4 regions of the Arthrobacter sp. TMP15 genome follow, and region 2 is predicted to be linked to each of the others. Evidence: riboswitches for the same ligand, from Rfam matches in the RefSeq annotation. Region 2 holds a riboswitch; each other region holds the start of a gene.
The links. A riboswitch is a leader RNA that binds a small molecule or an ion and turns the genes downstream of it on or off. The one in region 2 is predicted to bind thiamine pyrophosphate.
Positions count from the first base shown of each region.

Region 1 (7,900 bases), 930 kb from region 2:
GCAGCTCTGTGCGGACCCCGCGCTTGCCTCCGCTTGCCGTGCGCGAGCTGGTCTCGGTCATAACTTTTTCCGGGGTGTCATAGGCGTAGAGGCTTTCCGGGAAAACCACGAGCGCACCCGACTCTCCCGCCACGGCAAGGACCGTGCGTTCCGCGCCCGGCAACTCCTTGCGCCAGGTATCTGCCCTGTACTTTGAGCCATGAATGCAATGGAAGACGGTGTCAGCATCCACCATCGCGGTGTGCAATTGTGCGGGTTCGCTAACGTCAACCCGGCGACGCTCTATCAAGGGGTGTTCCGGGCCCGAGCCTGAACGGGTCAGTAACCGCACGCTATGGCCGGCACTGGCAAGTTGCAGGGCCACGGTGGCGCCAACGGGTCCTGCCCCAGTGACAATTTTAACGTTTTCCATGAGGTCTCAATTCAGGTAATCTTTCATCTTTTCAGTAAAGAGCGGTGCTCTCGCTTTAACTATCAAGCCTACGGGTTGAAATTGTCAAGAGCAGTGCTCACTTAAGTTGACGGTGGTCTCGAATAGTCTGAGAATAGAGCTATGAGCCAAACACCGCGGGAACGGGCGCGAACGCAAACCATGTCGGAAATCCTCACCATTGGGCGCCATCATCTTGAATTGCACGGCGCCGCTGGGCTCTCACTCCGGGCCGTGGCGCGTGACCTAGGTGTAGTTTCTTCTGCTGTTTACCGGTATGTAAAGAGCCGGGATGAGCTGCTGACTCTCTTGGTGGTGGATGGCTACAACGCACTGGGTGACGCTGTGGATGCAGCAGTTGGCGCGGTACCCCAAAATGATTTCTCAGAGCAATTCCGAGCGTGGGGTGGAGCTATTCGGCAATGGGCTTTGGCTGAGCCGGCGCGCTATGGACTACTTTTTGGTTCACCTGTGCCAGGTTACGACGCCCCGGCGGAACAAACGACCCAACCAGGCACGCGGGTTGTGGTTTTGCTCATACAGATTCTGCAACGTGCCTACGAATCCAAGGCTCTGACGGCTCCTGTCAAGGAAGGAAGTCCACCGCTGGCTGCTGATTTCGAGCTAATCAGGGCGGACATGGAAATGAGCGTCCCAGACCATGTTTTTGCTTCGGGTGCATTGGTGTGGGTATCCGTTTTTGGAGCTGTGAACTTTGAAGTGTTTGGCCAGTATGGAACATCGACGTTTAGCGATCCAATAGCTCTTTTCGAGTCGCATATGAAGTTGCTGGAAGAATTGGTTGGCTTGCGGTAGCGTCCTAGCCACCGACAGTGCCACCTGGCTGGCCAGCGCTGCGGTCATGCCACCATGCAGCGATACTCCGGCGCGATGATGAGCAAAAAGTGGGCACCATGAATGAAAAAGATGATCTCCTGAAGTACCTGCGAAGTCAGCGGGCAAACCTGCTGGCAAAGCTTGAGGGACTCAGCGACTATGACGTCCGCCGGCCGATGACGCCCACAGGAACAAATCTCTTAGGCCTTCTCAAACACGTGGCCAGTGTCCAGTTGGGATATTTAGGCGTGGTTTTTGACCGTCCCAGCAATAGAGAAATGCCATGGCTAGCAGCCGGTGCACCCCAGGACAGCGATCTGTGGGCCGGACCCGACGAGAGCCGCGCGGACATTCTTGAACTGCATGAATTCTCCGCGTTGCACAGCGACAGGACCATCGAATTGCTGACGCTGGACACCGTGGGTGAGGTGCCCTGGTGGGATCCTGCGAGTCGGCAGGTGATACTGAGCCGGATCATGGTCCATGTGTGCGTTGAAACCGCCCGGCACGCCGGCCACGCGGATATCCTGCGCGAGCTCATTGACGGGGCAACGGGTAATGGGCCGCTGGATCGAAACACCTCAACTCGTACGGCGGAAGAATGGTCTGCTTATCGAGCGGAATTGGAGGCTGTTGCCAGCCGCCACCGGCTCAACTAGACCGGGCCCCTTGGCAGGATCACTCTTGGCATGAGGTCTCTTCGCAGGAGGTCCATCAGCAACGAGCGTGGCTGCGCGGCGTTGTGAAAGTTACCCCAGTGCGGGTAGCCGGGAGAGCAGTTCTGCGGCAGCCGCCGTCGGATCTTGGGCGTCAGTAATGGCCCGGACCACAACAATGCGAGACGCGCCAGCGTCCACCACCTGATCAACGTTGCTTAGATCCACCCCGCCTATGGCAAACCAAGGCTTGGTGGTGTGCAGGGATGCGGCGTGCTCAAGCAAGGAAAGTCCCACGGCGGCACGGCCCGGTTTGGTGGGGGTGGCCCATAGCGGTCCCACGCAAAAGTAATCGGCGTTCGGGTCGGCAGCAGCTGCGGACACTTGCTTGGTGTCATGGCTGGAAAGCCCCAGGGAAACACCTGATCCCACGAGTGAACGCGCGGCTGGCAACGGCAGATCCTGCTGGCCCACATGGAAAACGGGGGCACCGCTGAGCATGGCAATATCGGCACGATCGTTCACGGCCCACAGTTTGCCGCACTCCTGCGCCACAGAACGCAAAACTGTTAGCAACTCCAGTTCCTGAGCGGCCTCGATGGACTTGTCGCGCAACTGAATGATGTCCACTCCGCCGGCGAAGGCAGCCTTCAGGAAATCGGCAAAGTCGCCCTGTTTTTCCCGCGCATCGGTGCACAAATAGAGTCTGGCGTCCTTGAAGGAAGTGGCGGGGGTTTTCGCTGTGCTGTCATGGATGACCGATAATCTGCTCATGTCTCATAGACTAGTGCAGTACCGCGGGAGCCAGTGAAGCTGGTTGAGAGGGCGCCGAAATGTGCCGACCGAAATACGTCCCGTGCGGGCGTGGAACCTGATCCGGATCATGCCGGCGTAGGGAAGGAGAGCGTAGTGGCAACTTTTGAAGCCCAGATTCTGAGCACCGACGTGGCTGTCATTGGTGGCGGCATTATTGGACTGGGCATTGCGTGGGAAGCCCAGAAAGCCGGGCATTCTGTGAGCATTATTGACCCGGCACCCGCCACCGGAGCCACTTTTGCGGCCGCCGGAATGTTGGCTCCCGTGAGCGAACTGCACTATCAAGAAGATGACCTGCTGGAACTCACACTAGCCTCGGCTGCACGCTGGCCAGCATTTATGGCCGCCATTCCCGAATCTGGCCATACAGGCTTCAACACGTCTCCAACACTGGTACTGGGCGCAGACCCAGCTGACCGCAAGGCGCTGGCCGACCTCCGCGAGGTCCAAACCCGTCATGGTTTGGAGGTATCTCAGCTGAGCATCCGTGAAGCTCGCGTTCTTGAACCAATGGTGGGGCCACATATTTCTTGCGCCTACAAAGTAGAAGCCGATCATCAGGTGGATCCGCGAGCCTTGGCTGCAACACTACGAGTGCAACTGGTGAAAGCCGCCGTGGCGGCCGGCCGAAACAGTGCAGAGCAGACATTCATTGACCAGTCCGCTACGGCTTTGCTACACAAAGATCCCAGTAACTCGCACTCGCCCGTGACAGGGGTAAAACTGGCGGACGGCCGTGTTGTTCATGCCAACGAGGTCATTGTGGCCAATGGGTTGGGCGCTCCGGAACTTCACGAGCTGCCGGAGGGCCTCAAGCTGCCTGTCCGTCCCGTATACGGAGACATCCTGCGCCTTCGGGTTCCCAAACATCTTCATCCGCTGACCACCGCAACTATCCGCGGACTGGTTCGTGGGCTGCCCGTCTATATAGTGCCGCGGGCCGATGGGAGCGTTGTCATTGGCGCCAGTAGCCGTGAAGACGGATCCGCCGGTGTCAGTGCGGGCGGAGTTCACCAGCTCCTCCGTGACGCCCAAGTGCTCTTACCTGCCGTGGCCGAACTGGAATTACTTGAAATGAGTGCCCGCGCCCGCCCCGGCACCCCGGACAATGCGCCGCTGTTGGGACGAGTTGGTGACGGCAATGGCAGGGACATTCCCGGGCTCATCATCGCCACAGGCTTCTTCCGGCACGGAGTCCTGCTGACGCCCATAGCGGCCCACATCACCCGACAATTGCTGGGCAACATCACAGATCTGGCGTGGGAACAGTTCCGCCCAGACCGTTATTCACCTGCACTGCAGCACTCCCGTCCTGCGGGCACACCTTCTAAGGAGTCACCATGACCACCATTAATATCAACGGCACTGCGCAGCCTTACACGGTTGGAACCACTGTGGCGGATCTTGTGTCAGTTATAACAGGGAAAGTATTGCTGCCCTCTGGGCAAGCGGCCGACGGCGGACGGCTGGGTGTTGCTGTAGCCCGGAACGCCGGAATTGTGCCACGCAGTCAGTGGGCTGCCACAGCAGTTGAAGTCAACGACGAGTTTGAAATTGTTGCAGCTGTGCAGGGCGGCTAACCACAGGTTGGAATAAATATCATGTCAATCAACCCCATTTTTGAAAGTGAAAGCTCATGACTGAACCCCTTACCCACCAAGACGCTCTGATAATTGATGGTGTGGCACTTGGCTCCCGGCTCATTATGGGCACTGGCGGGGCGCCAAGTCTGGCAGGACTTGGCGCTGCACTGATTGCTTCCGGCACGCAGCTGACAACTGTGGCCATGCGCAGGTATTCGGTGGATCCCCATGGCGAATCAGGGACAAACCTGTTCCAGCTACTGGTGGAGAACAGTATCCGTGTGTTGCCCAACACCGCCGGTTGCTTCACCGCGCGGGAGGCTGTTATGACGGCAGAACTGGCGCGGGAGGCCTTGGAAACGGACTGGGTGAAGCTGGAGGTCATTGCTGATGAACACACGCTTCTGCCCGATGCCCTGGAATTGGTGGAGGCTACTGAGCAGCTGGTCAACCGCGGGTTTAAAGTCTTTGCTTATACCAATGACGATCCTGTCCTAGCGCTCCGGCTGGAGCAGCTTGGCGCCGCCGCTGTCATGCCCCTGGGTGCACCGATAGGCACGGGACTTGGCATCTTGAACCCGCACAATATTGAATTGATAGTCTCCCGCGCTAACGTGCCAGTGGTGCTCGACGCCGGAATTGGCACAGCTTCGGACGCCGCGTTGGCTATGGAGTTGGGTTGCGATGCCGTCTTGTTGGCCACCGCGGTCACCCGGGCACAAAATCCTGTCATTATGGCCCAGGCCTTTAAACACGCCGTGATCGGTGGCAGACTGGCAGCACAGGGCGGCCGCATTCCCAAGCGTGCCCACGCCTTGGCGTCGTCAGCGATGGATGGCCGCCCCGACCTGTAACCACCTCTGCAAGGGAGGCCCCCATGGCCGCGAACGATTCACTGACCCGTGCTCAAATCGATGCTGAACTGAGGGAGCTTCCGCAGTGGCGGTATCGCCTAGGTGGGCTGGCAACGGTACTGAAGTCTCCGACGTCGGCCATTGCTTTGGAACTTTTTGCGATCATTGGCCAGGAGGCCCAAGCCGCGAGTCACCACCCGGACGTGGACTGGCGCTATGACACATTGTTTGTGGTTCTCACCTCGCACGACGCCGGCTCCAAGGTCACCGCGCGCGATGTGGCCCTAGCTGCCAGGATTTCCGCAGCCGCACAAACTTGCGGAGCCGTAGCGCAGCCCGAACGTCTGCGCAGTGTTGAAATTGCCATGGACACAGAGGATCCATCGGCAGTTGCTGCACTGTGGTCTGCCGCCCTTGGTTTTGATGCCGGCGGGAACGATGATTTGAGGGATCCTTCGGGGCGGCTGCCCACGCTGTGGTTTCAGCAAACTCAGAGCCCCAACGCGAACCGTTTTCACTTTGATATCCAAGTCCCAGCCAGTGAGGCGGCGCAAGTACTGACTGCCCTGGAGAAGGTTGGTGCCACCTTGGACCGCTCAAACGCTCCGGCGTTTGTGATCGCCACCGATGTCCAAGGGAACCGGCTGTGCATTTGTACCGAGGAAGGCCGTGATTTGTAGCCACCGTTGGCGCAAAAAATATGCGCAAGACTCAAAGTGAGTCCTGCGCATATTTGTCCTAAACACTAGAGTCAGTGCATCGATAAAATTGTGTTGGTCTTTTCCACCTGGCGATTATGCCGGGTACGGCCCACAAAGCCCGCTACAGCCCAAGCAACGCCGCCGCCAACCACCATCGAAAGGATCCAGGGGATCCATGCCGTGGCCGTGTCGTTGCCAAGACCAGCAGCCATGGTGATAACCCACATCAGCAGTGAAGCGGACACGGCTGCCCCTGCAGGCAAAACGGCACCGAAGGTGTGCCGGTACTTGTCAACCGCCCAAGCAATAGCACCGAGTGCGCCGGAAGTCAGGGCAATAATGACCAATGCAACCATGGAATCTGATCCGTATCTTTTTACTAAAGCAGTAACTTTGGGGTGTTAGAGAGCGCCAAAGCCAACACCGCGGGCTTTTTCGCCACCGAGTTCAACGTATCCCAATGCACTCCCCGGAACAATGACGATCCGTCCCTTTTCATCCTTGAGACGCAGCTCAGAACCTTCGGCCAGCGCCGCAGAAACCAAGGCGGCGACGTCGTCGGCGGTTTGCTCGGATTCAAGGACGATTTCTCGGCCAATGTTTTGGATGCCGATCTTGATTTCCACAGATGTCTCCTCGGTGCAGACTGCCAATAAATGTATGTACAAACCACTCTAGGGCTAGGTGGTCAGGATTCCTTGGGGAAGCGGCTAATTCCGCGCCAAGCTAAACGATAGACAAGATCGCTGGCGACCTCGATGTCAAGATCGCCTTTTTCTTCAAGCCAGTAGCGGGCGCTGACCTGTGCCATCCCGGCTAACGCCCTGCCTAGAAGAGTTGCCTCTACGGGAGGAAGCTTGGTGTCCTCCGCAATGACTTTGCCGATGGCGTCTGCGTAGTTCGCATTGAACGTTTCCAAGCGTGCCGCAACTTCGGCGTCGTTTACCAAATCTGATTCAAACACGAGTCTGTGGGCCTGGTCATCATTGGCCATGAAATGAAAGTAAGCCTTCATGGTGGCTTGAACACGCAAATTGTTGTCGCTAGTGGAATTAAGAGCCGCCACAAGCATTGTGGTTAACGCTTCCAAATGACTGTCCAAAAGCGCCAAGTACAGTTCACGCTTGCTGGGGAAGTGCTGGTAAAGCACAGGTTTGCTAACCTTCGCGGTTTCTGCGATCTCATCCATCGCGGCACCGTGATATCCGTGGTTTACAAAAACTTCCAGTGCGGAGGCGAGCAGTTGCGCCCGGCGTTCATCGCGTGGGAGGCGGGTCGGTTGTGTGCGTGCGGCGGGGCGTCCCTTGGCTGAGGAATCTAAACTCATTGCGACAGCCTTTCTCTCCGTTGACCCAATAGAAGGCACATGGTTGGTTTATGTCATTCTACCCATCGGTAATGCTCCAAGCCGTGCAGGTGGGACTAGATTATTGAGTATGGTTTCCTTGATTCAGCCTTTGACCGCCACCAAGCCGCACTCTGAGGTGGCACTTCCGCCGTTGGTTGAACCGGGGCCGCCCTTGGGGCCGGAGGAGTTGGAACGGTATTCACGTCACGCTTTAATTCCGGAGATTGGTTTGGAAGGTCAGCAGCGCTTGCGCAATGCGCGCGTCTTGGTCATTGGGGCGGGTGGCTTGGGATCACCGGCACTGCTTTACTTGGCGGCCGCCGGTGTAGGCACTTTAGGCATCATTGACGATGACAGCGTTGAACTGAGCAACCTGCAACGCCAAGTGATCCATGGTGTCAGCGACATTGGCCGCACCAAAATAGATTCCGCCAGAGAATCTATTCTGAACCTGAACCCTGGCGTCAACGTGATTCTGCATCCCGTGCGGCTCGATTCCACTAACGCGCTGGAGATTTTTGCTGATTACGATCTGATCCTTGACGGTGCAGATAACTTCGCCACCCGATACCTTGTCAACGACGCCGCCGCACTGTTGGGCAAACCCTATGTGTGGGGATCGATTCTGCGCTTCGACGGTCAAGTTAGTGTTTTTTGGGACAAATTCGGACCCAA
Region 1 is NZ_CP154262.1:2,842,925-2,850,824, reverse strand. It holds gene AAFM46_RS12730 (NAD-dependent epimerase/dehydratase family protein) at 1-412, opposite strand, end outside; gene AAFM46_RS12725 (WHG domain-containing protein) at 554-1,246, shown strand; gene AAFM46_RS12720 (DinB family protein) at 1,345-1,926, shown strand; gene thiE (thiamine phosphate synthase) at 2,017-2,697, opposite strand; TPP riboswitch at 2,712-2,838, shown strand; gene thiO (glycine oxidase ThiO) at 2,833-4,083, shown strand; gene thiS (sulfur carrier protein ThiS) at 4,080-4,319, shown strand; gene AAFM46_RS12700 (thiazole synthase) at 4,376-5,176, shown strand; gene AAFM46_RS12695 (VOC family protein) at 5,200-5,856, shown strand; gene AAFM46_RS12690 (hypothetical protein) at 5,928-6,233, opposite strand; gene AAFM46_RS12685 (DUF3107 domain-containing protein) at 6,279-6,503, opposite strand; gene AAFM46_RS12680 (TetR/AcrR family transcriptional regulator) at 6,566-7,204, opposite strand; gene moeB (molybdopterin-synthase adenylyltransferase MoeB) at 7,314-7,900, shown strand, end outside.
Region 1: another riboswitch for thiamine pyrophosphate. It lies ahead of thiO (glycine oxidase ThiO); the one in region 2 lies ahead of AAFM46_RS00740 (ECF transporter S component).

Region 2 (7,900 bases):
AGCTAAAAAACAGATGAAAGCCGGCGGAACTGTCCTGACGTTTGAGCTGGCAGAACCTACTGTAGGCACCGCAAAAGATGCGGCCTTTTCGTTTTTGAATGCGTTAAAGATTATCGATATCTCCAACAATCTTGGCGACGCAAAGTCCCTGATTACCCATCCAGCAACAACCACCCACCGCGCCATGGGGCCCGATGCCCGCGCCGCTATCGGACTCAGCGATGGCCTTTTGCGCCTCTCCATTGGCCTGGAGGACGTTGACGATTTGCGCGCCGACGTGGCTCAGGCCCTGGCCGCCATTTGAACGCTTAGGCCCTGGGCCACCACCAGCCGCGCAGAGCGCGGGCTAGTCCTGGAAGTACTCGATCTCAGCACCCACTGTGTTCAGCCGCTCGGCTAGGTCTTCATAGCCGCGTTCAATGACGTATATGTTGCGTAACTCGGAGGTGCCCTTCGCAGCGAGCATAGCCAGTAATATGCAGGCCGCAGGGCGCAGGGCCGGGGGACAGCCGATTTCTGCGGCGCGCCATGCGGTGGGTCCGGTGATGTCAATCCGGTGCGGATCCAGCAAGCGGACACCGGCCCCCAAACGGTTTAACTCCGTCAAATAGATGGCCCGGCCCTCGTAGACCCAGTCATGGATCAAGGTGGTGCCCTCTGCGCAGGAAGCAATGACGGCAAAGAACGGTAGATTATCTATGTTCAGGCCGGGGAAGGGCATGGGGTGGATCTTATCCGGAGCGGCCACCAGGTCAGAGGGCAAAGTGGTGATGTCCACTAAACGTGTTTTGCCGTTGCGAGCCATGTACTCGGCAGATTTCAGGTAGTGGAACCCCATCTGCTCCAGCACCTTCAGTTCGATTTCCATGAATTCGATGGGTACGCGCGTTACCGTCACCTTTGACTTTGTCACGATGCCGGCAGTAATCAGGCTCATGGCCTCGATGGGGTCCTCAGAAGGTGCGTATTCAATATCAATATCAATCCGGGCCTTGCCGGTGATGGTCAACGTGGTGGAGCCAACGCCCTCAACTTGCACTCCCAAACCCTGGAGATAAAAGCATAGATCCTGCACCATATAGTTGGGGCTGGCATTGCGGATGACTGTTTTGCTTTCCCGGTGGGCAGCGGCCATGATGGCATTTTCCGTCACTGTGTCACCCCGCTCGGTTAACACAAAGGTCCTGTCCTCGGTGTCACTGAACGGGGCCTGTACTTGGTAGAACCCGTCGTGCGCATTGACCGTGAGCCCAAACTCTCGAAGTGCCTGCATATGCGGTTCAACCGTGCGCGTGCCAAGGTCGCAGCCTCCGGCGTACGGGATACGGTAAGAGTTTTCTTCATCCAGCAGCGGGCCCAGGAGCATGATGACACTGCGGGTGCGCTTCGCTGCTGCGATGTCCATAGAAGCCAAGTCCAGCGTGGCGGGACGGCGGATTCGCAGGTCGTTGTCCTCCAGCCATGTGCATTCAACGCCGATGGAGGTCAGCAACTCAACAATACGGTTGACTTCTTCAATGCGTGCCAGGCGCCGCAACGTGGTGGTTCCTCGGTTGATTAGACTGGCACAGAGCAGGGCTACACCTGCATTCTTGCTGGTATTAACCTCAACACTGCCAGAGAGTTCACGTCCACCATGAACCCGCAGGTGTGTCACGGCGTTCTTGCTTGCCGCACCAACGTTAAAGAGATTTGCTTCCAGCAGCGTCTCCATTCGCTGGATCATTTTTAGACTCAAGTTCTGCTTGCCTTGTTCCATCCGGGCTACAGCACTTTGGCTAGTTCCCAGCTGGGTGGCCAGTTCCCCTTGGGTCCAGCCTTTTTCGGCTCGCGCATCTCGGAGCAATACGCCAACGGTTTCTGCAGCCATTTGAGTCATTATACTTTTATATCATAGGGTGCATATTTCCAAGGAATCAGATGACCTTTGGGGCCGTTTCGGGACAATTCTGGACGATTTTGGACGATTCATGCCAAATTGTTCATCAAATAACCGTTTCATGCGATAATTTCCATGGCCGGATCAGCCAGCCTCGCAGCATCCCTCCACGTTACCCCCTCTGGAGATTTTTAGCTGAAACGGCAGGCTTGCCCGCGGTGACGCTGCACCGTGTTGACGCTTTAGCCCAGTACCGGATTAGCCCAGTACCGGATTCCATGTTCCCAGAACAAGTGCGGCACCCATCGACAGTGCTGCAATCGCTACTCCGCCGGCGGCCACCACCAGGTCCCTGCGGACGAAGACGGATTCCCGCGCCCAAGTCCGCGGTCCCGCTCCGAAGCCCTTTGCTTCCATGGTGACGGCAAGTCGCGAGGCACGCCGCACAGCCTGCACCAACAAGGCCATGGCCTGGCCCAGCTGTGATTTGATCCCGCGGAAGAAACCGGGCTCTCCGCCGACACCTCGTGCGCGTCTGGCCATGCCGAGTGTTTGCCACTCAGCAACAAGCAGTCCGACCAGGCGCATGGCTGCCAATGCCCCCAGTACAAAGCGGTGCGGAAGGCGCAGCTTCTGCGCCAAGGCGTCGGCCAGATCCGTGGGGTCGGTGGAGAAAAGGACAATGATGCCAGGCAAAGCTACCGCCAAACCACGCAAGGCAATTGCCACACCGGCTTCCAAGGATCCGGAGGTAAAAGTGACTGGGCCGAAGGCGAGCAGCAGTTCCCCGGTTTTGGGCGCCAGCAACGCCGTGCCATACCCGCCCACAACGGCCGCAATGAGAATGGGCCAGCCGCGCAGCAAGAGCAGCCGGGCGCTCACACCGGCCAGCGGCAGCAAAGCACATTCGATCACCAGCGCAACCGTGGCCGAGACCCAGTCCACACTGATCAGCAGCACCACGGTCAGGAACATCCCCGCCCCCAGCTTCGCCAGCGGGTTGATTTGCGCCAGCCAGGCCGCTGAGCGCTGGGTCTGGATAATCTGCGCGCTCATCGCCGCACCGGCTTCGTTAGCTCGTCTTTTGTGGCAGCAGGAGGGGCACTTTCAAACGGCTCAACGCCGGCCCCCAGTACCAGGCGGTCCCCGCCCAGGACGGCACTAAATGCGGCATCATGTGTCACAGACACCACGGCAGTTCCTGCATCAAGTAATTCGCGCAGCAACGATGCCAGCTCCGCCCACGTGTTGGCATCCTGACCAAAAGTGGGCTCATCCAGCACCAGGACTTGCGGACTGGCCGCCAGAACCGTCGCCACGGACAGTCGCCGTTTCTCGCCTCCAGAAAGAGTAAACGGATTCGCCTCCGCTAGATGCTCTAACCGCAGCCGCACCAATAACTCGTCCACGGAATCTCCACCACGGCCCAGTAGTTTCGGGGCAAAAAGCAGCTCGTCCCGGACGCTGCCGGTAACGAACTGGTGCTCTGGTTCCTGAAAAACGGTGCCAATCCTGCTAATCAGTTCCTTGCCCCGCCACTTCACTGGGGATATTCCGGCCCCTCGTGCCAGCTCAGGTAAGGCTGTTAGCTCGCCACCAACAGCCGGCAGCAGTCCCGCCAACGTCAGTGCCAGAGTAGATTTTCCCGAACCGTTGGGTCCTGTCACGCTCAGGGCTTCCCCTGCCCGCACCAGCACGGATGGCACCACAGCGGCCGGCACCACAGGATGTTTGCGTCGACTTTTGGTGCGGGAGACAGCCAAATTGTGCGCTTCAAGGAGAAGTGGGGAGCCGCCGTCGTCCAGGGAATGCTGGAACTGCGGACGCGTGCGCGGCCGAACCGCTGGGATATGCCCAGGTACCCAAATCCCTGCACCGGCCAAGAGCTCCTTACTTTGCGCAAGAACCGTGGCGGGCGGGCCGTCAAAAAGGACGCCGCCAGGTTCACCGAGCCGTGTTGGGGCCAGCACCACGATCCGATCCACAACATCCAACCAGACCGACACCCGGTGCTCCACAACCACTAAGGTTGCCCCGGTTTCAGCCAAACTACGACTAACGGCGTCGCGCACCTCCACAACTCCCGCGGGATCCAAATTGGCTGTGGGCTCATCAAGTAACAACAAACCGGGGCGCATAGCCAGCATTCCGGCCAACCCCAGGCGCTGCTTTTGCCCACCGGAGAGGGCGGAACTGGAATGATCCAACGGTAGATCAAGACCAACAGATTCCAGCGCTGCATTGACCCGGCGCCAGATTTCATCCCGTGGGACTGCCAAGTTTTCCGCTCCAAAGGCAACGTCGTCACCAATACGCGAAAGGACCACCTGCGCATCCGGGTCCTGCTGCATGAGCCCTGCCCGGCCGCGGGATTCCACTGCGGGACGGCCATCTATGAGCAGTTCACCGATCTCATTCGCGTCCTCGTTCTCTCCCAGGACACCAGCCAAGGCGTGCAGCAAAGTGGACTTTCCGGCCCCGGAAGGCCCCAACAGCAGGACCCGCTCACCCGGCTCGATCACCAGATCCAGTCCGTGCACGGCCCGGGCAGCGCGGCCGGAATGCTGCCAACCCCAGCCCTTGGCATTCACTCGCGCCGGTGCTCCGCGGTTCTGCACACCAGCCATGACTAAACCGCTCGCTCTGTGGCAGCGCCCCGGGATGGCAGATTCGCCAGCGCACCCGTGCGGGCTAGTCCGCGCACAGCCAGCCACGGCACCAGTCCGGCAATGAGCGCACCGGAGATCATGGAGAACAGAACGTAGACCAGCTTCCATTCAATTGCCCAGGCGACGTTATAAATAAAGGCTCCATTGACGCCCATGGCCAACCCAGCCAGCACCCCTGCCAATGCTGCTACGGGGAGGTTGAACTTGCGGTAGCGGAACAGTGCAAAGCCCAACTCGGCACCCAGGCCCTGGACCAGTCCGGAGATCAGTACAGTGAATCCAAAGTGTGTGCCCAGCAAACCCTCAACGGCTGCGGCAATGAGTTCGCAATACAAGGCGGCGCCCGGTTTGCGGATCACAAGCCCACCCAGGATGCCAGCGATCAACCAGCCGCCGCCGTACAGGGCCCCGGCGGGTGGAAAGGCAATCGAGAGTGCGCTGATCAACCCGTAGCCGGCGGACCAGAGCCAGAAAATAACACCCACGGCCACGCCCAGCACTGAGAGGACAACAATATCCACTACACGCCACGTGCTCTTTTTGGCTGGTGCAGCGTTGTTAGGTGTGTTTTGATTTTGCCTGGCGTTTTCGCCCGCTAATGACTTGCTCATGTTTCCTCCTTTTCAGGAGGGGCGGTTGCGGCGGTATTTCCGCGCAGCCGAAGAGAACTCGACTTCCTTCGCCGGTACTAGCCGGGGCAGGTTCGAGGGTCTGCGGCGAACCGCACTCTCAGCGTCGATACCCGGGTCGGGTAGACGCTCCCCTGTCGTGTTTGAATTGCGGCTTCATCATACCTCGCTCATGTAGAGAGGGACAATGCGTGAACCACGATGAAGTCACACGGCAGAAGCTCTGCGCATCGTAGTTGTGCGAACACGGATTTGCACAAACATGCAGAGGGCCCCTGTGGAGGGAAGGGAGCGGCTAGGCTAACATTAAGGTTTTGCCCGCCACGGGGCCCGAAAAGACTAAAGGAGTCCTTCATGAACATCGTCTTCAAATTGCTTGGAACCGGAGTGAGCCTGGGTGCCGGGTTTTTGGCCAGCAAACTCGTTGATAAGGCTTGGGAAAAGAGCACGGGCAATAAGCCGCCCAAGGACGGAGCTGATCTAGAGAATAGTCTCCGTTCAGCGCTGACGTTTGCGCTGGTTTCTTCGGTTGTTGCAGCCATAATCCAGACACTGGCCAGCCGGACCACTCAAAAAGCGATAGCACGGTTCAACAAACACCCAGAAGAGGTCTAGGCGCCCGCGGCTCTCACCCCACGACCGCGAGTTGCCACTTGTGGTGTCCAAAACGCAATTGTGGACACCACAAGTGGCAACTCGCGTTAGTTGGGTGAGGCGTCCTCGATCACGGCAGCCACAACCTCATCGAGTTCATCAACGCTGAGCAGTTCCGGACGTCGATGCTTGGTACGGTATCCGGCGCGTCCCACCATGTGCGCTGATACCGGAACGGTAAGAAGTTGAAAGAGCCACGCGACAAGCAGGATCGGCGCCAGCACCCATAAACGCAGTTGCAATCCCATGGCTGCAAGCATCAACAATAAACCTAAAACCTGTGGTTTCGTGGCAGCGTGCATGCGGCTCATCAGATCCGGGAATCTCAAGAGCCCGATGGCCGCTGCCAGACTCATGAGAGCACCAAGGAGCAGGCAGATGGCCGTGAGCACATCTAGAAAAGTGTTCATGCATCCTCCTTTTTATGTCCCACGAATCGAGCCACAGTAACTGACCCTAAGAAGCCGATCACTGTTAGCACCACCAAGAGTGCCAGGTTGTCCATGTGCTTGTTCACAGCCATTTCCGTAGCCAGCGCAGCTCCAAAAATGGCCAGTAGAACATCTGCGGCAATGACCCTATCAAGCAGAGACGGCCCCTTGGCAATACGGTAGATAGTCCCAGCGCCAGCCAATGAGAGCACCACAGCGACGATTATTGCAATAATTTCCAGGACCGTCATTATCCCTCACCTTCACGTTTTTTCGTAGCCGTTGTGGCCTCTCGTCCGTGGGAATGAGCTTCGGCATCGGAGTGATTCGCTAGTGCCCGGACGCGATCCGCGTGCGTAAGCATTAACTCCCCTGCCTTCTCCGATTTCAAGGCCGCGAGTTCAGCTTGGGTCCCCATGACACGGATTAGCCGGGCCTCGATATCCTGAATACCTGCACGGACCTGTTCAACACTTTCCGCCGTTGGTGCGTTCATCGCATGAACATAAAGCGTCGCCGAACCTCTATTCACCTCAACCACCAGTGAACCCGGAATCAGCGACAACACGTGCCCTACTGCCGTCATGAGCAGGTCCGAGGGGCTGCGCAAAGGCACCGCAATGACCGCATTGCGTATGCGTGGGCCCTTCATAACGGCCCAATACAGGACCTGAAAGCTGGCAATGGTGACCTGCTTGAGGAACCACAGCAAGAAAGTCACTGCACGCAGGACATTGAATCGGCCGCTCAATTCAATGGGTGGGAGATAGAACGCTTGGAAAACGACGAGCGATATCAGCGCACCAAAAAGAAGGTTCCCCGCACTGAAATCCTGCCACAGAGCACCCCACACCAGTACTAGCCAGATCAGCAGCGGCAGTTTTTGCACAAGATTCCACTTCGGAGTCTTAGAGAGGTTCATCGCGTTCCCGCCCCTAGACCCAGCACAGCTTCAATATAGGGAGTGCGTTCAAGCATGCCTGTGGCTGCTGTCTGGCACAACTCAAAGAGCGGTCCCGCAAAGACTGTCATGGCCACCCCAAGAACTACCAAGCCCATCGTGGAATACACCATTGCACTGGGCAGGATCGGAATCTCATTGTCTCCGGCAAAACGCCCCTTGGTGGCATCAACATGTTTACTGGTGCGAAGTGCCCGCATACTTGGCGTACCCGAAGCGTCGGGGGCAGTTGCCAGCAGCACTGGATCCGGGTCCTGTGCATCTGCGGTACTACGCCAAAATACACGGTTCCACACTCTGGCCATGACTAGCAGTGTGAGCAAACTGGCCACCACTGCGCCCACCACAAGGGCGTAAGCGAGCGGCGTACCGTCAGCCACACCTGCCTGCAGCAAGCCCAGTTTGCCCAGGAATCCGGAGAACGGCGGGATTCCGGCCAGGTTCATGGCGGGGACAAAGTACAGCACCGCCAGTATGGGAGAGAGCTTCGCCAGACCCCCCAGACGCGCAATCGAGGAGGTCCCGCCACGCCGTTCGATCAGCCCCGTCACCATGAACAGACTGGTTTGGACGGTGATGTGGTGAATGACGTAGAAGATTGTTGCGGCCAAACCCAGCACCGATGAAAGTGCGACGCCGAAGATCATGTACCCGATGTGGCTCACCAGGGTGAAGGA
Region 2 is NZ_CP154262.1:166,170-174,069, reverse strand. It holds gene AAFM46_RS00760 (O-succinylhomoserine sulfhydrylase) at 1-304, shown strand, start outside; gene AAFM46_RS00755 (UDP-N-acetylglucosamine 1-carboxyvinyltransferase) at 347-1,879, opposite strand; gene AAFM46_RS00750 (energy-coupling factor transporter transmembrane component T) at 2,138-2,935, opposite strand; gene AAFM46_RS00745 (ATP-binding cassette domain-containing protein) at 2,932-4,506, opposite strand; gene AAFM46_RS00740 (ECF transporter S component) at 4,509-5,159, opposite strand; TPP riboswitch at 5,206-5,323, opposite strand; gene AAFM46_RS00735 (DUF4235 domain-containing protein) at 5,532-5,792, shown strand; gene mnhG (monovalent cation/H(+) antiporter subunit G) at 5,879-6,241, opposite strand; gene AAFM46_RS00725 (monovalent cation/H+ antiporter complex subunit F) at 6,238-6,513, opposite strand; gene AAFM46_RS00720 (Na+/H+ antiporter subunit E) at 6,513-7,184, opposite strand; gene AAFM46_RS00715 (Na+/H+ antiporter subunit D) at 7,181-7,900, opposite strand, start outside.

Region 3 (7,900 bases), 1.7 Mb from region 2:
CTAAGGCCCAAACCGTGTGGGACGCAGCTCATCCGCAGGTTTCGACTCCCGAAGTCCCAACCCCAGATGCCGACGCCAAGTAAACTAAATCCGAATGTCCTTTTTATCTAGTTATTGGAGTTACTGTGAGCATTGAGCGCACCCTTGTCCTGGTCAAGCCCGACGGTGTTGCCCGCAACCTTTCAGGGGCGATCCTGGCCCGCATCGAGGCCAAGGGATACACCCTGGCCGAGCTGAAGAAGGTTCCCGCCACCCGTGAGCAGCTGGAAGCGCACTACGAAGAGCACGTGGGCAAGCCATTTTATGAGCCGCTTGTTGAATTTATGCTCTCGGGCCCGGTTGTCGCGGCAATCTTCGAAGGTAACGCCGTCATTGCCGGTTTCCGGTCCCTGGCTGGCGCCACGGACCCCACCACGGCCGCACCCGGCACCATCCGCGGCGATCTTGGCCGCGACTGGGGCTTGAAGGTTCAGCAGAACTTGGTTCACGGCTCCGACTCTGCAGAGTCCGCTGAGCGCGAGATCGCCATCTGGTTTGCATAATCCCAGAAGCAGTTAGCGAACGACGACGAGGGGCGCCTTCCACAAGGAGGGCGCCCCTCGTCGTTGCCCACCCTGACGCTCGCTCACTTAACGTCGTGTTTTCGCTGACGCTCGCTCACTCCTGGGGCTTAAGAATCAAACGCTCCTTCATATCTGAAGGAGCGTTTGATGAAACTCGACGTTAAGTGAGCGAGCGTCGGGGGTGGGGGTTATGCGTTCGACGGGATGATCAGGTGCATGAACTTGAAGAAGATCGAGGCAACGGTCGCCACGTAGATCAGCCCCACAATAATCCAAGCCCACTCGTTGAGGAACTTGGTCAGGGCAGGGGGAGCGCTGATGACTCCGTGGTTGAGGTTACGCACAGTGATAAAGACAAACAGCGGAATCATCATTGCCCACACAATCATGCAGTAGGGGCACAGGACGGCGAGTACGTAGACGGCCTGAAACCAGAACCAGCCAATCAGGCCCATGCCCGCGGTTATGCCCACTTGCATGCATATCCAGAACCAACGGTTCATGTGTGCCCCGGCCAGTAAAACCACACCTGTAGTCATGAGGACCGCAAAGGCGACCACACCAATAAATGGATTGGGGAAACCGAGAATAGCCGCCTGAGGTGTTTTCATAACATCACCGCAGGAGATCCAGGAGTTAAAATCGCAGCTGAGATTCGAGTCCGGGTTTGTGTACAGCTGCAGACGATCCAACACCAAAACGAAAGATGCAATCCATGAGATGGCGCCAGTAATGACCAAGAACCAACCAAACGGTTTAGCACGCACCATGGCGGGCAGATCCACCTCCGTCTGGTTGCTGGTGGAAACTTTGGTGCTTGGCATGGTGTCCTATCCATTGAAATCAGTGATTGTGTCCTGATTGTAGCGTGAGTTTCTTGGCGCGCCCTCCGTGAAACGGCTCCGTGGCTTGGCGCATGTGAGACAATGAAAGCGGCTGGTTGGCGATCCACATGCGCCCCTCAGTCCAATGGCAAGCCTCCGGCTGCCGGTGACGACACTGCCTATCCGTGCAGCTATCCACCGGACGGATCCCGCAAACCATTGGCTTTTCAGAGCTTGCGCACCCAGAAGTTGGTGCCGCCTGGGAGGTATTTAGACGACTTCCGTCAGCGCCTGCGGGGGCTGACACATCTGCCGCTGTCGGCGCCCGATGTGGGGGTGCCGATTCGGCGCGAAAGTAATGCCCACAATGGATAATGAACAAACCTCACCGGAGCACACAGAGCCAACGCAGGCAGCTCCCGCCAAAGTAAAGACCACACGATCGCGTCGGGCAACCGCCGCCGTCACCAGCCCGGCAAGCGTCACCAGCCCGGCAAGCAATGTGGCGGCCCCAACAGTTAGTAAAGATGTCCCAGCCGCTGACACCTCTGCGCTTGAGAGCACTGCTGTGCTTGAAAGTTCTGGCGAAAAAGAACAAAGCCCGGCAAAGAAGACTCCTGCACGTCGCAGCCGAGCCAAAAAGGTTGCGCCAACGGCTGGCTTGGAAACATCAAATGAATCATCAGTCAAAGCAGCTGAACCTTCGCTGTTGGATGAGATAACTGAGCCCGCCAAGACTGCGCCAACCGCCAACCAAGGCACCAAAGCGGCAGAGGTAGCGGCGGAAACTAGCTCAGCTCCGGCCAAGCGGGCACCCCGACGCCGGGCTACAGCGCCCGTGACCGCGCCCGCAGCAGTGCGGGATGAATCTACCGGTGTCCAAGGTGAGCTGAGCTTGGCCGGAGCAGACGTTCAAACACCTGCAACAAAAGCCCCGGCTAGGCGCAGCCGTGCAGCCAAGACTCCAGTCACCAGCACCGCCGCTGCGCAGACTGATACCCCGGAGCCAGATGCAACGAAGTCAGCAGCAAAGGCCCCGGCCCGGCGTACAAGCCGGAAAGCCGCAGCACCGGCTGGTCCTGCTCCAGTTCAGAGCGCGATTACTTTGGACACGCCCAGTAGTTCAACGCCAGCATCGGAAGCGCAAACTGTTCAGACTCCGCCCGCACCCGCTGCCACCAAAACAACCCGCAGTCGCCGCAGGCCCGCAGCGAAGACTGCCGCTACTGGGCCTGCCGCTGTTCAGGCTGTCAGTACTGAAACCGTGAGCACTGAGACTGAAGAACAGGCAACAGCCACTGACTCTTCGGCGGGAACCGCCGCCCCAACGCAGCACACTCCCGTCCAGGATGAGTTTGGATCAGCAGCTCCGGCCCACAGTGGAGCCCATGACGGCTCCGAGCCTGAAGCCCCAGGAGCATTGTTCATTTCCCCTGCAGCAGGGATCTCAGCATTGTTCATGGCTGCAGATTTGAGCATGGCCGTCCCGGCTGCCAGTCAGGAGACCCGCAATGATAACGAGGCCAACGGCACACGCGACTCACAGGAAAGTGAACGAAGCGGCCGTTCACGCTCTCGCAACCGCCGTACACGAGGCTCCAGCTCTGAGGCAACTGAAACTGTAGAAATATCAGAGGGCACCAACGCGGCTGACACTGATCACTCCAGTGACTCCATCAACACGGATCAAATGGACGACGGCGTGACGTCGCGCCGTCGGCGCCGCCGCCGCCGTGGTGAAGCAGATTTGGAACTGACAGGTGGCAGCGAAGAAGATCCGCCCAACACTGTGACGCGGGTGCGGGCGCCTCGCACGCCGTCGGAGTCCACATCTGTGGACTCAAACCGGGTCACAAGCCTGCGTGGCTCCACTCGTTTGGAAGCTAAGAAGCAGCGTCGCCGTGATTCCCGCGACTCGGGTCGCCGCCGCACTGTCATCACAGAAGCTGAGTTCCTTGCCCGCCGCGAATCAGTTGACCGTGTCATGGTTGTGCGCCAGGGCGAAGACAGGATTCAGATTGGCGTCCTTGAAGACGGCATCCTGGCTGAGCACTTTGTTTCCAAGACCCAGCAGGATTCACTGATCGGCAATGTCTACCTGGGCAAGGTCCAGAACGTGCTGCCCAGCATGGAAGCGGCTTTCGTGGACATTGGTCGAGGGCGCAACGCTGTCCTCTACGCAGGTGAAGTTGATTGGGATTCCGCAAATCTGAACGGACAACCGCGCCGGATTGAGAACGCGTTGAAGTCCGGTGACCCCGTCCTGGTGCAGGTTTCCAAGGATCCTGTGGGCCATAAGGGTGCACGTCTGACCAGCCAGATTTCTTTGCCTGGCCGTTACCTGGTGTTTGTGCCGGGGGGGTCCATGACTGGGATCTCCCGCAAGTTACCCGACGTGGAACGTAATCGCCTCAAGCGCGTGCTCAAGGATCACCTGCCCGAAAATGCTGGTGTGATTGTCCGCACCGCGGCCGAGGGTGCCAGTGAAGAAGAGCTAACGAATGACATCAACCGTTTGCGCGCTCAGTGGGCGGGCATCAATGAGCGGGCGTCTTCGCATAAGACGCTCGCCCCGGAGATGCTGTACGGCGAACCTGACCTGACGATCAAGGTTGTCCGTGACGTCTTTAATGAAGACTTCACCAAACTAATTGTCTCGGGCGAGGACGCCTGGGACACCATCGAGGCATATGTGACCTATGTTGCCCCGGATCTGCTTGACCGTTTGGAGAAGTGGAACAAGCCCGAAGATATCTTTGCCGCGCACCGCATCGATGAGCAGATCAACAAGGCGCTGGAACGCAAGGTCTTCCTGCCCTCGGGAGGTTCGTTGGTGATCGACCGCACCGAAGCTATGACAGTGGTCGATGTCAACACCGGTAAGTTCACCGGCTCCGGCGGAAACTTGGAAGAAACAGTGACCAAGAACAACTTGGAGGCTGCCGAGGAAGTAGTTCGTCAGCTGCGCCTGCGTGACATTGGCGGGATCATTGTCATTGACTTCATCGATATGGTGCTTGAATCCAACCGGGATCTGGTGCTGCGCCGCCTGGTTGAATGCCTGGGACGCGACCGCACCAAGCATCAAGTTGCCGAGGTGACCTCACTTGGATTGGTTCAGATGACCCGCAAGCGTATGGGTACAGGCCTCCTTGAGGTCTTTGGCGAGCAGTGCCCAACCTGCGTGGGTCGCGGCATGGTCACGCACGAGATTCCAGTGGAGCATCGCCGTACGCATAGTCCTGCTGTGGAGGTTGCGCAGACCCATGCCAGCAAACCGGAGCATCGCGAGAACGAGCGCACGGCCAATAGGTCTACCCGCAGCGAACGTAAACGCAACCGCAACCGCGGGCAACAGGCTGAGTCGCAGCACCCGGAAAGCACTCCTGTGCAGTCACCCGATGAGGTTACCGAAGCAGAGAAAGTCCAGAAAGCCCACGCTGCCCGTACTGCTTTGGCGAACATTGCGGCAGCTGCGGCTGCTTCACATCATGAGCACGACGGGGACGAGTCACACCGTGGCGCTGCGGCCGTAGCAACAGCAATTGCGCAGAGCGCCACAAGCTCTGGCGGCAACGTAGGTGTCAAAGGCGACGTAAAAGCAGAAGGTTCAGAAACCTCCGACGGCGCAACTCTCACGTTGGGTGGGGAAGCCATTGAACTCCCTCGTGGGCATCGTAGTGAAAGCAGCGCAAACGTACAGGCAGGCAATGCTGACCATGCGGCGGCGCTGGCGGATCTGGCACAAGCTCTAGACCAGCTGGTGGCTCCCGGCCAGGACCAGCATCATGAGACGGTGGCGGACTCCAACGGTGGTAACCGTTCGCGTGCACGTCGGGGACGCCGCAACCGCAGTGCACGTAGCGCTCAAGGTGGTGCCGACATGGTGGTTGAAACTTCTCATTACGCTCCTGCAGGTCAGGGTTCCGCTCCGCATCTGAGTACCGCGGCAGCTATTCCGGCACCTGCAACGACTGTAACCAAAAGTAGCGAACCGATCATTCTCGGTGTGGGAGTGCCCGCTTCAGAGCTCTGATGCTGACACTGCCGGCCCGGAACCTGCGTTAAAATGTGCGTGCAGAACGCAGTTTTTGACATTGGCTCTGGGCCGGTTTTCTTTAAGCGTCACGGCTGGGGCTAGGGTGGAGATCGACACGGGGTGCCATGCCATCAGGGCTGGCTGAGAGAATACCCGTTGAACCTGCCCGGTTAGAACCGGCGAAGGGATGTCCCATTGAGTACCTACGCAACAGTTTCTTCCACTTCTGAAACTGGGCAACGCACCACCGTGCCCGCAACTGTGAAGCACCCCCGGATCCTGAGTGTTGCAGGTTCTGATTCATCGGGCGGTGCCGGTATCCAGGCTGACATTAAATCTATTTCAGCCCACGGTGGATATGCAATGACTGCCATTACGGCATTAACTGCGCAGAATACGCGGGGAGTACAAGACATCCATACTCCACCGGCAACTTTCCTCACAGCCCAACTGGACGCTGTAGCTTCCGACGTCACCATAGATGCCGTGAAGATCGGCATGCTTGGCACTGAAGAAGTCATCAACGCGGTGAGAGAGTGGCTGGCGCGGACCCGGCCCGCCGTGGTTGTACTGGACCCGGTCATGGTGGCTACTAGCGGAGACATGCTTGTGGCCCCGGCCGCCCGTGAAGCTTTACTGGAACTCATTAAAAGTTCGCACCTAGTGACTCCGAATCTCCCAGAGCTAGGGGTTCTCCTTGACCAACCGGAAGCTGCAAGCTGGCAGGCCGCCGTTCAGCAGGGTAAGGAGCTGGCCGCGACTCATGAGGTCTTGGTGCTCGTGAAGGGCGGGCACTTGGCGGGGGAGCTGTGCCCCGACGCACTGGTTCACCCTGACGGTGTGGTCAATGAGTTCATTGGCGCTCGGATAGATACCGTGAATACTCACGGAACCGGGTGCTCATTGTCGGCGGCAGTGGCTACTTTGCAGGCTCAAACTGGTGATTGGATTGCCAGCGTCCAGCAAGCCAAGGAGTGGCTGGGTAGGGCCCTTGAGACATCCGAGGTGCTAGAGGTTGGCTCCGGTGCAGGCCCCGTCAACCACCTGCACGCACTGTGGGAGAACGCAGCGCCTGGAGCCGGGCAATTCAGTGCAGCATTGTGGGCGCACATCGAACCCCAACGACAAGCAATTTTCGCTCTTGAGTTCATTAAGGAATTAGCCGCCGGTACGTTACAACGCAACCACTTTGCCTATTACCTGGTTCAGGATGCGCTGTACCTGAGCGCATACTCGCGTGTCCTTGCCCGTGCCAGTTCCTTGGCCCCAACCGAAATGGAGCAGAAGTTCTGGGCGGCAGGGGCACAGAATTGTCTTGAAGTTGAATTGCAGCTGCACCGCAACTGGCTCAATGGGCAGCCCGCAAATCCGCAACAGGGCCCGGTGACAAAGCACTACGTGGACCATTTGCAAGGTGTTGGATTCTCCGGCAGCTATGCGGAAGTGGTTGCCGCAGTTCTTCCGTGTTACTGGCTGTACGCAGAAGTGGGGCGTGTGCTGCATGCCGATTACCTATCCTTTTCGGGCGAACATCCCTATGGCACGTGGCTGGCGACATACGCCGACGACGACTTTGCTCAGGCAGCGGCCACAGCCGTGAGCATCATGGATACGGCCGCGCGCAGGGGATCGGCCCTGGAAAGAGAACGTATGCGGGCCGCCTTTGCGCATTCTGTACAGTACGAGGTGGATTTTTTTGCGGCACCGCATCAACACGTTCCAAGCGAGATCTAGGCACACTTGTCTGCAAAGGTGATCAACGCCACTGGTGATTGCCTAAGAAAACGGCGCGTCACGGTCCTAAATGAAGAAAAACGGTGGCAACCACGCTAAAGTTGGTGAGTACGGTTTCAGGAACCCCGGAAATTGTCAGTCAAAACAATGTTTTGGCAGACGCGCTTCGGAAGCTCGAAACCAGTCTCATTTGCTCCCGGAGCCAGAATTAGCGTATTCTTGATCTTCGGTGCTTACGCCAACACCTAGGGCAACCACTCCATGGCAGAACTCCATTGAGGTCCACGGCGTTGAGGCACATAGTATGCACCCCGCGTTTGTTCTTTTCTAGAACTGCGGCGCATGCGGTTGGCAGCGATCAAATACGATCCCTGCCGGCATAAAAATTTGTAATAAACGTCGAGAGAAGTGAGTTCCCCAGTGGTGTACGCGATTGTCCGCGCAGGCGGCCGTCAAGAAAAGGTTTCCGTTGGAGACCACGTGACCATGAACCGCGTCCCCGGTGGAGTTGGCAGCACACTTGAGCTGCCCGCTTTGCTCTTGGTTGATGGTGAGAAAATCACCACAGCCGCGAAGGACCTGGCTAGTGTAAAGGTTACGGCTGAGAAGTTGGAGGATCTTCGCGGGCCGAAGATCGTCATTCAGAAGTTCAAAAACAAGACCGGTTACAAGAAGCGTCAGGGCCACCGTCAGGAACTGTCCAAGGTCAAGATCACCTCAATCGCTTAATAAGCGTTTTG
Region 3 is NZ_CP154262.1:2,089,403-2,097,302, reverse strand. It holds gene AAFM46_RS09275 (DUF4233 domain-containing protein) at 1-83, shown strand, start outside; gene ndk (nucleoside-diphosphate kinase) at 126-542, shown strand; gene AAFM46_RS09265 (vitamin K epoxide reductase family protein) at 752-1,387, opposite strand; gene AAFM46_RS09260 (Rne/Rng family ribonuclease) at 1,755-5,423, shown strand; TPP riboswitch at 5,533-5,631, shown strand; gene AAFM46_RS09255 (bifunctional hydroxymethylpyrimidine kinase/phosphomethylpyrimidine kinase) at 5,622-7,160, shown strand; gene rplU (50S ribosomal protein L21) at 7,581-7,889, shown strand.
Region 3: another riboswitch for thiamine pyrophosphate. It lies ahead of AAFM46_RS09255 (bifunctional hydroxymethylpyrimidine kinase/phosphomethylpyrimidine kinase); the one in region 2 lies ahead of AAFM46_RS00740 (ECF transporter S component).

Region 4 (7,900 bases), 460 kb from region 2:
ACGGAGACCACTGGGACAACGGCAAACTCCTCGACGCCAACAACCAAGAAATACCCATCACCGGGGAACAACCACTCACACCCCAACAGACCTAAGTAAAAAAACTAAACACAAGGCGCCGCCGTCGGGCACTAAAAAAGCAGGCTTCAGGGATCTCACCCTGAAGCCTGCTTTGTGCTCAGATTAATTTAAACCCTGGCAGGCTCACTACTGACGTGAACATTGACCGGTACAGCCTTCCGGTGGCGCGGGATCAGCGATGCCAAAACGATGGCTGCCGCTGCGGCACCGGCCGCAGCAACGAATGTCAGCTGGAACCCTTCCATGGTGGGCACCGCGAGATCTCCCACAGTCATTGTCATGTTCGCCAGAATGACTCCCATAACAGCGGCTGAGGTGGAGGTGCCTACGGCACGCATCAGGGAATTGAGCCCGTTGGCCGCACCAGTTTCCGTCTGTGGCACAGCACTCATGATCAGCGCAGGCATAGCCGCGTATGAGAGTCCGATTCCGGCGCCGATCACCATCGACGCAGTTACTACCTGCCAAACATTTGTGGTGAGGAAGAACGCCAGAACGTAACCTGCCCCAATGACCACTCCACCTATCAGCAGGGTTGTTTTTGGGCCTCGCCAGGTTGTTATGCGAGCGGATACCGGCGAGAGCGCCATCATGACAATGCCGCCGGGGGCCAGTGCCAAGCCGGCCTGCACCATAGACAGGCCGAGCCCGTATCCGGTTGAGGAAGGCGCCATGAGCAACTGCGGGAAGGACAACGTCATGGCGTACATGGCGAAACCCACTGCAATTGAGGCGAGGTTTGTGAACAGCACGCGGGGACGCGCCGAAACGCGCAGGTCCACCAGTGGTTCCTTTACACGGAGCTCAAAAACTCCCCATAGGACCAGAATAACAACGGAAGCTCCAAAGAAGCCCAGCGTCAGCAGGCTGCTCCAGCCCCAGTCCGCACCCTTGGTAATGGGAAGAAGCAGGGCCATCAAACCCGCAGCGAGGCCGGCTGCTCCGACCCCGTCAAAGCGTGCAGGTGTGCGCATTGTGGACTCGGGCAACACTACGAAGACCATGACTATAGCGATGATGCCAAGTCCGGCGGAGGCCCAGAACAGGGCATGCCAATCTGCGCTTTGGGCTATGACCGCAGCAACGGGAAGCCCAATTGCTCCGCCCACCCCCATGGTGGCGCTCATCGTCGCAACTGCGCCACCAATCTTTTCCCGCGGCAGTTCATCACGAAGGATGCTGATACCCAACGGAATGGCACCCATCGCCAGCCCCTGCAGTACTCGTCCCACGAGCATCAAACCCATGGAATCTGTCAACGCGCAAAGCACGGAGCCCACTACTAAGGAGATCAGGGAGAACATCAGCATGCGTCGTTTGCCGAAAATATCTCCCAGCCGGCCAGCAATCGGGGTGATGACTGCCCCGGCCAGAAGGGTGGCTGTGATAATCCAGGAAGCATCTGCCGATGTGGTGTTCAACAACAAAGGTAGTTGTGGAATGAGTGGGACTACCAGGGTCTGCATCAGCGAAACCACAATTCCCACGAAGGCCAGTACAACGATGGCCAAGCGTGGAGAAGGTGATTTGGGAACTTTTACCGGGGGGCTTTGCGTCATGGGGCTCCTGTACGAACGGAAAGATTGAATTAACTAACTCTATTGTAGAGTACACAAGCTTTGCATCATACATGAAATATGTCTCATTCAAGGCTTCGCTAGAATGGGTCATGGAAACGGAGCAAACAGGGAGCGCCATGACAGTATCCAGCGATTTGCTGAAGTCGATGCAGTACGAGCTCATGCTCTTTTCTCGCTATCAACTGCGCCCGTTTTACCATGACGATCCAGCGTTGGAGCGGTCCGCTTATGTGCTCCTTAATCGTCTGGAGCCCGTGGGGCCCATGACACTGAAGGAGCTCTCCAGGGCCCTTCGCCTCGACACCTCAACCATCCACCGTCAGGTTGGCATGCTGCTGCGCCATGGCCATGTTTGCTATGTAGCGGGCACCCCGGGCGAGGTTGCCCGCCGCATTGCCCCCACTACTGCCGGCATTGACGCGCTCATTGCCACTCGCAAAGTCTATGAAGAAGGGCTCAATCGCGTGGTTGGCAATTGGCCCGAAACCAAGCAGGCGCAGTTCATGGAACTGCTTCGGGACTTCAATCAAGATGTTGAGGGTCTCGAAGAGACCTCCTGGCCCAGGGTGCAAGAGTAAAAGTCCTGGCACGAAATGAAATTAACTTGTGCACAAGTATCTTGTGTGCAAAGCTTTCTGGATGGAAGACCAGCCGCACTCGCCACCAATCGATTCAGACCCTCTTGAGCCGATGCTCTGCTTTGCGCTATATGCTGCGGCCAGGGCAACGAACCGCCGCTATAACGCCCTGCTTGAACCGTGGAGTTTGACCTACCCCCAATATCTAGCCTTGGTTCTTTTATGGTCTCGCCGGTCCCTGACCGTGAAGGAGGTTGCAGAGAATATGATGCTGGACTCGGGCACAACGTCACCCTTGATCAAACGGCTTGAGACACGGGGTTTCATTAGACGGGAGCGATCAACAGCTGACGAACGGACAGTGATTGTTTCCGTGACCGACCCCGGACTGGCCTTACGTACTGAGCTCGCCCACATTCCTCTGCGCATCGCGGCGGCAACCCAGCTGGATCAAAGTGACGGCAAGAATGCACTGTCGATTTTGCACAAAGTTATTCGCAACCTTTCTGCCACGCCAATGCTGGATAACGATTCTTCAAAAACCACTCCCCCCACCCACGCTTGAAGAAAAGCGTCCGGGTCAAACACGATTGAGAGCAATATGCGCGCCCTAATGCACACCACGTTCGGAGACCCCAGCAAGGTCCTTGCAGTTGAAAATATCCCGATCCCAGACCCCGGCGCCGGCGAGGTCCGCGTCCGCATGGTTTTGGCAACGATTCACAACCACGATCTACTCACCATCCGTGGCAGCTACGGCTTCAAACCCGAGCTGCCTGCCCGTGCCGGAACCGAGGCCATGGGGGTCATTGACGCTCTCGGCACAGGTGTCACCGGGTTTACTCCGGGCCAACGTGTGAGCACCGGCGGCACTTTTGGCGTGTGGGCTGAGTACTTCATTGCAAAAGCTGCAGCTGTATTCCCTGTCGATGACAGCATTAGTGATGAGGCAGCGGCCCAACTGGTGTCGATGCCGTTCAGCGCCATCAGTCTCCTTGAATCACTGAAACTCAACAAGGGTGATTGGCTGGTACAAAATGCTGCCAACGGCACTGTTGGCCGACTTCTAGCCCAGCTAGCAACTGCCCGCGGCATCAACGTTATTGGGTTAGTGCGCCGAAGCGCAGGCGTCAGGGAACTCGCTGATCAGGGAATCGGCAACGTCGTTGCCACGGATACTGACGATTGGGCTGAGCGCGTTCGTGCCATCGCCGATGGTGCCCCGATTACTTCTGGCGTTGACTCCGTTGGTGGACGGGCCAGCGGGGACGTCCTTTCACTGCTGGCGGAGAATGGCACGCTTGTGGTGTTTGGCGCCATGAACTCCCCGCTCATGGAGATCAGTTCCTCAGATGTCATCTTCAAACAGGTCACCATCCGTGGTTTTTGGGGTAGCAAAGTCAGCACATCCATGCCGGCCCAAGAACGCGGTGCCCTCATGAAGGAACTCCTTGAGCGGCTCGCCTCCGGAGCACTAACCCTTCCCGTTGAGGCAAGTTATTCACTGGAGGATGCCCAGGATGCGGCCCGGGCAAACTTTGTTCCTGGCCGCACCGGCAAGATCATGCTGCACCCCTAACCAGCACCAATAGTTAGCCACGTGGCGCCTGAGATTCACTCGGCTAGTCGGGTTGAGCCGGCTAGCCGAGTCAATCTAAACCGCCCTAGGTAGTGTGCCCGGCAAAAGATTTCAATTCAGGCCGGGACAGGCCCAAATTATCTCGCAGAGTACTGCCCGGGTATGCGGTTCGGAAGATCCCACGGTCCTGCAAAATCGGTACTACCAAGTCAACAAAATCCTTCAGGGAGTCCGGGTAGGCCGGACACATCAGGTTGAACCCGTCACAAGCACCAGATTCAAACCACTCCTGAATTTCATCGGCAACTTCGGTGGGCGTGCCAATCATGGTGGCATGACCACCTCCGGCTGCCAGGAAGCCCAGTAGTTCCCGCAATGTGGGCTCCTTGGTTTCAATAATTCGTTGCACTGTCAGGTACCGCCCCTGCGGGCCCGTGAACGTCGCCGCTGGCGGCAGCGGAGCCACCGCATCATCAAGCCCATGGGTTCGGTAATCCTGGCCGGTAAACACGTTCAGTTGGGCGATTGCCGCTGGAATATCCAGATAAGCGTCAAGTGCGCGTTTCTTCTCCAGCGCCCCTTCCCGGGTTGGTGCCACATAGGTGACTAGTCCAGGCAGGATTGGAACCACGGTTTGAGAACGATCGGCAACAGCTAGGCGCTCTCGCATATCGGTGGCGAACTCTAGTGCCGAGTCCTTATCCCAAGAAACAGAATAGATAGCCTCGGCAAATCGAGCCGCGAATGCTCGCCCTACTTCCGAGGACCCGGCCTGGAAAAGCACCGGCCTGCCCTGCGGAGGACGCGGAACGTTGAGCGGGCCCTTCACGGAAAAGTATTTGCCCTCATGGTTGATCGGTTGAATCTGCTCCGCATCAATAAAGGTCCCGCTCTCCCTGTCAGCGGGAAGCGCCTCATCCGACCATGAATCCCACAACGTCTGGATTACTTGGACAAACTCATCAGCCCTTTCATAGCGGTCAGCATGGTTTGGCAGTGCCGCCAACCCATGATTTTGGGCTTCAGCATCAAACATGGAGGTGACAATGTTTGCCCCCACTCGCCCACCGCTGATGTGATCCAATGAGGCAAGCATGCGTGCAGCATGGAAGGGTGTATAAAAGCTTGAGGAAACGGTGGTGACCAAGCCAATGTTTTTGGTGGCCCTGGCTATGGCGCTCAGAGCCGTAATGGGCTCCAGAAGCCACGGCACTCCCGCGGTGTAGGTCCGGTTGATGGCGTGCCCGTCCGCGAAGAAAATGGCGTCAAGGCAGCCACTTTCGGCCAGTTGCGCCAGTTCCTCGAAATAGGAAATCTCACCTACCCGCTCGGCACTGGAATTCGGGTGCCGCCAACCCATTGTGTGATGCCCTGCCCCGAAAAGAAAAGCATTGATATGTAATTCTCGTGTGCTGTTCATGAGAACTCCCCCGTCCTTAGTTCATGACCAGTCCGCCGTCGACCACAAGATTTTGCCCCGTCACGGCTCGGGACCACGGTGAGGCGAAGAAGAGTGCGGCATCGGCAAATTCGGCTGGAGTGGTGACTTTACGCAGCGGCGTTCCGCCGGCGATCAAGTCAAAAACCTGCTCTGGCGTGGCTGCGGAGGCGTCAGTGGTGCGCAGCAGCCCACCTGAAACCATGTTGACGCGGATATTTGATGGTCCTAGATCGGCCGCGAACGTCCGGGTCAACGCCAGCAGGGCAGCCTTCGCCGCGGTGTAGTCGTGGTATGGAACCACGGGGTTTTGGAACAGGTTTGTGCCAACGTTAACGATGGCGCCAAACCCAGCTTCCTTCATTCCCGGCACTACTGCCTGGATGGTATTCAGGGCACCTCCCACAACTCCGGCAAATTGTGCCCGAAATTCCTCGTAGCAAATCTCTTCGGCCTTAGAACGGCCGTCGCCGTTGAAAGAAAAGTCCGGCAAAGCGTTGTTGATCGCCGTGGTGATGGGTGTAGCAAAATGTTCGGTTGCCGCAGCGACCATGGCATTCACCTCGCCAGCATTGGTGACATCTGCGCGTAACGCAATCGCTTTTTCTGAACCGAATTCACGGGCTAGTTCCTGCGCGGCGACTTCACTGTTGCGGTAGTTCAGCACCAGGCGGGCGCCTTCACGGGCAAAGGAACGGGCCACGTCGGTGCCGAGTCCGCGCCCAGCGCCGGTAATGAGTACAACTTGGTCTTTGATCAGCATGTGTGCACCTTTCATATGAGTAAAAGGATGCCCAAAAGCACGATTCCCACGCTGCTGCGAGCGCTATGGCCTTTGTTCTGGACCGGCATCCCTTCGCTCGGATTATCGAAATCAGGTTCAACGGGTCTAGCTCTCAGCCGCAATGCGGCACCCCGTGTCGTGTCCAGAACCCAAGCTACCACGGTTGCCAGGGCCCTTACGCACGCCTCACTCGGCCTAATTCTCACACACCTCAAAACGCCACTGGGGCAGACGGAGAGAACAATAATTTCGGTGCGCCTAACTTTTAAGTTCAGATTAATGATACTACTAGATGCAGCGTCTTTTAGAGTTACAGCCACTAGATGTAGTGGTCTTGAGGCGGATCGCTAAAACAGATAGGAACCCTAGTGAGCCAGGACAGAGCCAAGTCGGCGGCTTTTAATCCCCCCAGTCGCAGAGCATCTTCGGATCTTGTGGTGTTCTCAAGCGTCTCTGAAAATACGCTGCGCTTTGTGAAGCGTTTGGACCGTCATTCCGTACGAATACCGCTGCGTCCCAAGCTGGAAGGCCAGATCCAACTCACCCGCCCTTTTGTCATGGTGGTCCCCACCTATGGCGGTGGTGCACGCGAGGGAGCGGTACCCAAACAAGTCATCAATTTCCTCAATGACCCGGTCAATCGGGGTTTCCTGCGAGGGGTTATCACCGCTGGGAACACAAACTTTGGCGAGGACTACTGCTTGGCAGGGTCCGTGATCGCCGGGAAATGCAAGATCCCTGAGCTGTATCGGTTCGAACTGCTGGGCACCGACTATGACGTTGAACGAGTCAATGAGGGCCTCACCCGGTTCTGGGCAGAGGCCGCCACCAAGGAAAAGGATCAACTATGAATTCCACCGTTGTAATAGCCGAAAAACCCTTGCACAAAGGCATTGGAACCCGGAAGGAGCACCACGCACTTAATGCGCAGTTGAACCTTTTCGCACCGGATGGCTCAATCCAACTTGAGAAGGATCAACAGGCCCTGCGCGAATACTTCCGCCAGGACGTCATCCCAAACACTGCCCACTTTGAGAGCCTCGAGGAAAAAATTGCTTTCCTGTTTAAGCATGACTACTACGAGGAAGCGTTCATCAACGCTTATGACTGGTCCTTCGTCAAGGGGGTCTATGCCCAGGCTCAGCAGGCTGATCACCGCTTCGCTTCCTTCTTGGGCGCTTTCAAGTTCTACTCCTCTTACACACTAAAAACCTTCGATGGCAAGAGCTACTTGGAAAACTTTGCCGATCGCGTGGTCGCCACCGCACTCTACTTAGGCGCAGGGGATGAGAAGCTTGCTACAAAATTAGTTGAGGAGATCATCTCCGGCCGATTCCAGCCCGCAACCCCCACGTTCCTGAATGCCGGAAAGAAGCAGCGTGGTGAAATGGTCTCATGTTTTCTCTTGCGTATGGAGGACAACCTTGAATCCATCGGTCGCAGCGTAAACTCCGCGCTGCAGCTCTCCAAACGCGGTGGCGGCGTTGCCTTGCTGATGACGAACCTGCGCGAGTCAGGCGCGCCTATCAAGCAGGTTCAGAATCAGGCCTCAGGGGTGGTTCCGGTTATGAAGATCTTGGAGGATTCATTCTCCTACGCCAACCAGCTTGGAGCCCGGCAGGGAGCAGGAGCTGTCTATCTCCATGCCCACCACCCCGATATTATGGCCTTCCTTGACACCAAGCGGGAAAATGCTGATGAGAAGATCCGCATCAAAACCCTCTCACTTGGGGTGGTCATTCCTGACATCACTTTTGAGCTGGCTCGCGACAATCGCGACATGCACCTATTCAGTCCCTACGATGTTCAGCGCGAATATGGCACGCCCTTATCTGACATCTCCGTTGGTTCCCGCTATGA
Region 4 is NZ_CP154262.1:627,206-635,105, reverse strand. It holds gene AAFM46_RS02800 (nucleobase:cation symporter-2 family protein) at 1-95, shown strand, start outside; gene AAFM46_RS02795 (MFS transporter) at 189-1,640, opposite strand; gene AAFM46_RS02790 (MarR family winged helix-turn-helix transcriptional regulator) at 1,751-2,239, shown strand; gene AAFM46_RS02785 (MarR family transcriptional regulator) at 2,301-2,804, shown strand; gene AAFM46_RS02780 (zinc-binding dehydrogenase) at 2,841-3,818, shown strand; gene AAFM46_RS02775 (LLM class flavin-dependent oxidoreductase) at 3,904-5,238, opposite strand; gene AAFM46_RS02770 (3-oxoacyl-ACP reductase) at 5,255-6,019, opposite strand; TPP riboswitch at 6,091-6,184, opposite strand; gene nrdI (class Ib ribonucleoside-diphosphate reductase assembly flavoprotein NrdI) at 6,409-6,891, shown strand; gene nrdE (class 1b ribonucleoside-diphosphate reductase subunit alpha) at 6,888-7,900, shown strand, end outside.
Region 4: another riboswitch for thiamine pyrophosphate. It lies ahead of AAFM46_RS02770 (3-oxoacyl-ACP reductase); the one in region 2 lies ahead of AAFM46_RS00740 (ECF transporter S component).